Syntrophobacter fumaroxidans MPOB: one gene and its partner. The protein of the gene in region 2 binds, or shares a complex with, the protein of the main gene of each other region. Links are inferred from orthologs where the notes say so. Each region holds a gene or a part of one and is shown on either strand. Other genes may lie near its edges.

What was found. The genes of interacting proteins can lie anywhere in the genome.
Region 1: the proteins of fabF (region 2) and acpP are in contact, whole or in part, in a solved structure (PDB 6OKG), measured with the Escherichia coli proteins. The link is inferred for Syntrophobacter fumaroxidans MPOB from one-to-one orthologs.

What each region holds. Positions count from the first base shown.
Region 1 is NC_008554.1:4,225,646-4,228,539, reverse strand. It holds acpP (acyl carrier protein), read right to left. Parts: upstream 1,624-2,894; coding sequence 1,378-1,623; downstream 1-1,377. Other genes in the region: SFUM_RS17860 (NUDIX hydrolase), read right to left, coding at 2,824-2,894; SFUM_RS22075 (TetR/AcrR family transcriptional regulator), read right to left, coding at 1,589-2,563; SFUM_RS23615 (hypothetical protein), read left to right, coding at 893-1,117; mraZ (division/cell wall cluster transcriptional repressor MraZ), read right to left, coding at 45-506; rsmH (16S rRNA (cytosine(1402)-N(4))-methyltransferase RsmH), read right to left, coding at 1-38. UniProt on the Escherichia coli protein: Carrier of the growing fatty acid chain in fatty acid biosynthesis.
Region 2 is NC_008554.1:1,709,034-1,713,229, reverse strand. Bases 597-3,426 are described here. They hold fabF (beta-ketoacyl-ACP synthase II), read right to left. Parts: upstream 2,725-3,426; coding sequence 1,468-2,724; downstream 597-1,467. Other genes in these bases: fabG (3-oxoacyl-[acyl-carrier-protein] reductase), read right to left, coding at 2,808-3,426; rpiB (ribose 5-phosphate isomerase B), read right to left, coding at 986-1,426; glyA (serine hydroxymethyltransferase), read right to left, coding at 597-729. Also shown: more of glyA, read right to left, coding at 1-596; more of fabG, read right to left, coding at 3,427-3,551; SFUM_RS07140 (electron transfer flavoprotein subunit alpha), read right to left, coding at 4,065-4,196. UniProt on the Escherichia coli protein: Involved in the type II fatty acid elongation cycle. Catalyzes the elongation of a wide range of acyl-ACP by the addition of two carbons from malonyl-ACP to an acyl acceptor.

The DNA of each region.
Region 1 (2,894 bases), 2.5 Mb from region 2 along the record:
ATGACCGGTATGTGTTCGAGAGCGGGCCCGGGTTCCATGATCTTCTACAACCCGGTGCCGGCCATGAATTCCATGATTTTCTGGTAACTGTCTTTGTCGAGCTTGATGTGGGCGTCCCACGTCGATTTGTTCCAGATCTCGAAATTGGTGAGCACGCCCGCCAGGAGCACATCCTGGGTAAGGTTCGCCTCCTCCCTCAGAAAAGGCGGAATCAGGATTCTGCCCTGATTGTCGAACTCGCATTCCTCCGCGCTCGAAATGAAATAACGCATAAAGGCGCGATGCTCCGGCTGGACCTGGGAGAACTCTCTCGCCTTGTTTTCGATCTTCTCCCACTCCTCCGGGGGATAGGCCAGGAGGCATTCTCCCATGCGAGTGATGACCAGAGCGTCCGTATAGTGATTTTGCAGCACTTCCCGGAATTTCGTAGGAATCCGCAGTCGCCCCTTGGCATCCAGGCGGTGGATCGATTGTCCCCTGAAATATGGCTTACCCAAAATGCCCACATTTCACCTCATCTTCCCACAATTTCCCACATTGAGCCTATTTATCACCGTAAATTTTGCTTTGTCAAATTCAAACTGCGCGAAAAAACACTTTTTTAAAAAAATTTCACCTGATTAACGCGCCTGGAAGGATCCTTGATTCGTGACATTGTTTTTCGTTCGGGGCCGGATATCCGATCGGAGCCGCACGTCAAGCCGCCCTAAAGGAGCCAAGCATATGGCCTCGAGGGATTTTCATTGCGGTTTCGCGAATGGATGTGTTAGAGAAAAAGGTGAGTGATGGGATGCCTTCCGGGGTATTCCATAGGACTCGAAAGCCTCTGCTTCAACCCTGTAAGGCCTTCCCTCCAAACAGCAGAGGCTTTTTCGTTGGAAAGGATCGTTCCATGCAGGCGGACGACGAAAAAATACTCAGAATGGCCAAGGAAATCATCGTGAAGTTCATCGAGCTCGGCAGGGTATCTCCGGGAAATTTCGATGAACACTTCAGGAGTGTTTTCTGGACGTTGAAAGACACCGTCATCAACGCCCAGTTGACCGGCATGGAAGAGAACGTCCTGAAAGGCGACCGCCCCGCACCCGCAGCTGAACCTCCGGAAGAGGATTCCTAACACCGAGGTGCGTTCGGGATTACTCAACACCTGCCCGGCGGGAGGCGACGCGGGCGGGGATAAACCCGCCCCTTGTACGGACCGACGGGCTGGTCAGCATACAAGGGGGCGCGCTGTCTCCGGCAAGCTTTGGCGGCCGACCGCGGGCGGTCTTGCGCAAACGATGAAAAAGCCCCGCCCGGTCTTCCCAACAGAATCGAGAAAACCGGACGGGGCCATACGAGTTTCACGCGACTCGGCACGAAGAATGAAGAGCGGGATCAAGCCGCCTTGTTCTTCGCCAGGTAATCGAAAATATCCTTCACGGTGCGAATGCTCTCGGCATCCTCGTCGGGAATCTCGACATCGAAAGCTTCTTCCAGCGCCATGACCAGCTCGACCACGTCCAGCGAATCGGCGCCCAGATCGTCCACCACGTTGGCCTCAGGAGTGATGATTTCCTTGTCGACGCCCAGTTGGTTTGCGATGATGTCAACGATCTTGACCTGCATTGCAGCTACATCCATCTTTGTCTCCTTCTTTCGTTAGATTGACCCGCTTCTTCACAAACCCGTAAAAGAGAACTTCAATGACTCCGGGCAATTCTTCCACCAGTGAGTAGGAACAGTCCCGCGCAAGCCATTTTTGAATGACGCCGTGGACAAATCCCATGACCCCGTAAAAGACGGTCTGAAAATCCACTTCCTTGAGAATGCCCTGCTGACTGGCTTCATAGGTTTTTTTCTTCAGTGCATGGATGCGACGCATGACCTTCTTGAAATAAAGGTCTTGGACGTGTTCGCCGAAATCGAGCCGCTCCTGGGCGATGAGCCTGTACAGGTGCTGGTTGCGGTCGAAGAACGCAAAATAGACCCGCAGGTACTTGGCGATCATGGTGAGCACGTCGTCCTGGCCGTCCAGGACCGCCGTCGCATTCCTTTCCAGTTCGGCCAGGCGCAGCTTGACCAGTTCGTTGAACAGGGTCTCCTTGTTGGCGAAGTAACGGTAAAGGGTCCCCTTCCCGACGCCTGCCTGGTCGGCAATTTCGTCGACCGTGGCAAGGTGAAACCCCTTTTCGGAAAACACCTCGAGCGCCGCGTCGAGGATCTTTTCCTTGGTGGACTGCTTGTGGACCGCCCGGTGAACGTCTTCCGATTCGCCGTCGACCACGGCTTTTTCGATCAAGGTCGAATAGAACAGGTCCGCATCGATGTTTCTCTTCCGAGCGATTCCAGAGAGCGCAACCATCAGTCGCGAAATGGAGAAGCCGGCCGGCAGCATGCCCTGTCTGAGCGCATTGCGAGCGGATTGGAAGCACCCGGCGAGGTCGTCGAGCACCTCGGCGCCGGGCCTGTGCGCGGGCAGGCTCGTTTCAAGGGCGCGCATCAGGGCCTCGAGGTTATCCGGTTCCTGAATGAGCGTCCGCAGGAAGACCTGCTTGAGCTGCTGTCGGGATTCATGCGTCACGCGATCGAGTCGCCTCCTCTCTGACGGACTGGTCAGTCATAAACCACAGAGCGCAGACAAAGTCAAGCGGGATATCCACTGGAAAAAAAGAAAGAAACGGCTGAACGGCAGGACCCGGACCGTTTGCGGCGTGAGTGCCGGCCGACGGCCGCAGGCGTTTGTCTCGATCGTCGACGGCGCATCGCACCGGTTCTTCCCCCGGGCGCTCTCGACTTCGCCGGGCAGGACAATTCACCGGGATTCATGGTGAAGCAACTGCATCAGAGGAAGGTGTCGTAGATGGGAGCGCGCGCGCCGCCGGTCCGGGCGAACGCCCTCCTGATGACATTTT
Region 2 (4,196 bases):
GGTGTAATTCGAATGGGAAAGGATCAGTCCTCCCCGGGGTCCCCTGAGCGTCTTGTGCGTGGTGGAAGTCACGAAGTCGGCGTGCGGCACCGGGCTGGGATGAAGACCGGAGCAGACGAGGCCTGCGATGTGGGCCATGTCGACCATGAGGTACGCGGCGATTTCCTTGGCGATTTGCCCGAAGCGGGCAAAATCGATGATGCGCGGATAAGCGCTGGCTCCCGCAATGATCAGCTTGGGGCGGTGCTCGCGCGCCAGTCGCGCGACCTGGTCGAAGTCGATCTGTTCGGTGTCTTTCCGGACGCCGTACGACACGACGTTATAGAGTTTGCCCGAGAAGCTTACAGGGCTTCCGTGCGTGAGATGACCTCCCTGACGAAGGTCCATGCCGAGAACGGTATCGCCGGGCTGGAGGACGGCGAAGAATATGGCCATATTGGCCTGGGAACCGGAATGAGGCTGCACGTTCGCATATTCCGCGTCGAAGAGTTTCTTGGCTCTTTCCTGCGCCAGTCTTTCGGCCATGTCCACGAACTCGCAGCCGCCGTAATATCGCTTTCCGGGGTAACCTTCCGCGTATTTGTTCGTCAGGACTGAGCCCTGAGCTTCACGAACCGCCTCGCTGACGAAATTCTCGGAAGCGATGAGCTCCAACTTGCCGCGCTGTCTCTTTTCCTCCTCACAGATCACATCGGCAATTTCAGGATCGATGCGTTCGAGCGTGGACATGATCTTCCCTTCCCTGTGATGAATCCTATATAAATTTCAAGCCCTTAAGGTTGAGCGCAAGGCAATGGGGCAACCCTGCTGCGAAAGGTGACGAAAATGGTCCGGACAAGCGTGTTAAATGTAACCTTGAACCGTCCCGCGGCATAGAGGGGCGCAAAGGTTTTTGCCCACATCGACCGGGGTTCCCGCTCCCACGCCGTCGCCCGCAGTCCGCCGCCGCGGCGCGGGAGGGACGGAGGCCGAAGAGGTGCCGGTATCAGGCATCGACCAGGCGGTCGATCAGCTCGATCCGCCGCTGATGGCGTCCGCCCTCGAAGGGCTCCCGAAGCCAGACGTCCACAATCTGCAAGGCCATGTCCAATCCCGTGAACCGGCCTCCCATGCACAGAACGTTGCTGTCGTTGTGACGCCGGCTCATGATGGCCCCGTATGGCTCGTACGCCAGGACCGCCCGGATGCCGGAGACGCGATTCGCGGTCATGTTCATGCCGATGCCGCTCCCGCAGACCAGAATCCCGCGGTCGGCCTCACCCCTGGCGACCGCCCGGGCCACTTTCATTGCATAGTGGGGGTAATCCACCGATTCGAGGCTGTTCGTTCCGGCGTCCACCACCTCGTGACCGAGAGTCCCAAGGTGCGCGACGATCTTCTCCTTCAATTCGAAACCGCCGTGATCGCATCCCACCATTATCTTCATGACCCAAGCCTCTCCCGTGCCGGCTGATCCGAACGCCGACTTCATTTTCCGGTCCATCTGCGGAAAACCAGGGTGCCGTTGGTCCCGCCGAATCCGAACGAATTCGACATGGCCACTTCGATGTGTCCCGGCCTCGCCTGGTTGGGCACGTAGTCGAGATCGCAGTCGGGGTCCGGATTTTCGTAATTGATGGTGGGCGGCATGATCTGCCGTTCCAGTGTGAGCGCCGTGTAGGCGGCCTCCACTCCCCCGGCGGCGCCCAGCAGGTGCCCGGTCATGGATTTGGTCGAGCTGACCGCCAACTTCGAGGCATGCGCTTCGAAAATGGTCTTGATGGCCTGCGTCTCATACTTGTCGTTGAGGTCGGTGGAGGTGCCGTGGGCGTTGATGTAATCGACCGCCGAGGGCTCGATGCCCGCGTCGTCCAGGGCCATCTGCATGCAACGCGCCGCTCCTTCGCCGTTGGGTGCGGGCGCGGCCATGTGAAAAGCGTCCCCCGTGGCCCCGAAACCGATGACCTCGGCATAAATTCGGGCGCCCCGCGCCAACGCCATTTCCAGCTCCTGCAGGATGAGCACCGCGGAACCTTCGCCCAGCACGAAACCGTCGCGGTCGCGATCGAACGGGCGGGAGGCTTTCTCCGGCTCGTCGTTGCGCGTCGAGAGGGCGCGCATGGCGTTGAACCCTGCGACGCACAGGGAGGTTACGGTGGACTCGACTCCGCCGGTGATCATGATGTCGGAGATCCCGGACCGGACCATGTGAAAAGCCTCTCCCACGGCATGAGTGCCGGCGGCGCAGGCGGTCTGGATGGACAGGTTGGGGCCCTTGGCCCCGTGATAGATGGAGATCAAACCGGGAGCCATATTGCCGATGAGCATCGGAATGAAGAAGGGGCTGACCTTTCTCGGCCCCAGGTCCAGAAGGACCTTGTGGGACTCCTCCAGCGTCAGCAGTCCCCCCAGCCCGCAACCCATGACCACCCCGGCACGATGAGCAAGCTCAGGGGGAATTTCAAACCCGCCGTCTTCAAAGGCGAGCCGGGAGGCTCCCAGGCAGAGCTTGAGAAAAGGATCCATCTTGCGGAGCTCTTTCTTGGGGATGAAGTCTTCCGGATGAAAATTCTTCACCTCTCCGGCGATTCTGGTCGCGTAGGCGCTTGCGTCGAAACCGGTAATCGCCCGGATCCCGGACTTCCCCTGGATGAGGTTCGTCCAGTTCTCTTCGATCCCCACACCCAGGGGTGACACAAGGCCGATTCCGGTGATCACCACGCGTCGATTCTTCCTCGATTCCATTTCCTTCTTCTCCATGACTTATAGCGGGGCAAACGATCCGAACCGCGTGCGAGCGGGTCCTTTCTCAAAAGGAGCTTTGCGCATCAGCCCATAAACATTCCACCGTTGACGTGAATGACCTGCCCGGTGATATATCCGGCCGCCTCGGATGCCAGAAAAACCACGGCGGCCGCGATGTCCTCGGGCGTGCCGCAGCGTCCGGCGGGTATCTGCTGAAGCAGGCTTTGCCTGGCCGTCTCGGGCAATGCCAGCGTCATGTCGGTTTCGATGAAGCCGGGAGCCACCGCGTTGACGGTAATGTTTCTCGACACCAGTTCGCGGGCGATGGACCGCGTGAATCCGATCAGCCCGGCTTTGGCGGCGGAGTAGTTGCATTGGCCGGCGTTGCCGATCACACCGACCACGGAGGTTACATTCACGATCCGGCCGTATCTCTGCCGCAGCATCTGCTTGACGACCGCCTGAGTGCACAGGAATGCCCCCCGGAGGTTGGTGTCCAGTACTTCATCCCACTCCGAAGCCTTCATGAGAACGAGCAGGTTGTCGCGGGCGATCCCCGCGTTGTTGACCAGGACATCCACTCTGCCGTAGGTCTTGATGATTTCCTTGAACGCTTCCTTGACCGAATCCGCGTCCGCGATATTGAAACGGTGCAGGTGGGCGGAACCTCCCCGGGCGGCGACCGCGGCCGCCGTCTCTTCGGCGGGTCCGGGGCTGGCGTTATAGTTGACGATGATGTCATATCCCGGTCGAGCCAGCGCCACGGCAATGCCCCTGCCGATTCCCCTGCTCGCGCCGGTCACGACGGCAACGCGCTTTTCGCTCATTCCTGTACCCTCTCCAATCGATATGGGTTCGCATAACCGGCGGCCGGTGCATCGCGGCCGGGCCCACATCGGCCGGGCCGCCCTGTAAAACCTTCCCGAGGCCGCGCCGATCGTTTCAACATCTCCCGGAACGTCCGGGAGGAGCATGCGGGTGCCTCTCCCCGCTCACCGTTTTCGGGAACTGAGCTTCCGGAACCCGAACCGACTTTCAATAGCATGCATGCGATTCGGGGTCAAACCTACACTTTTCACATCACCCCCGAGCACGGGGAGAACTGGATCTCTCCCTGCGGTCGAGATGACACTGTAAGCCATCACTTCCGTCAGCGCGGGGAGGTCGCGCCTCTGTACGTAATGGAACCCGGCCGCCCGCTATGACCTCCGAGCGCGGGGAGGACGGTCACCCTGAAAAAGCAAGGCGCCTATTTCGCGCCTATCACCTCCGCACGCGGCGAGGACGGACCGGAGATCGATCGGCATTACCGAAGTCCAGGGAACCTCGGCGAAGGGACGCTAGCTGCTTTCCCCTCGTTCGGTCCTTATCCGCTTGATGAACTCGGGAACGAATTCGAAAAGATCGGCAACGACTCCGAAAGAGGCCACATCGAAGATGGGAGCCTGGGGGTCGCGGTTCACCGCCACGAT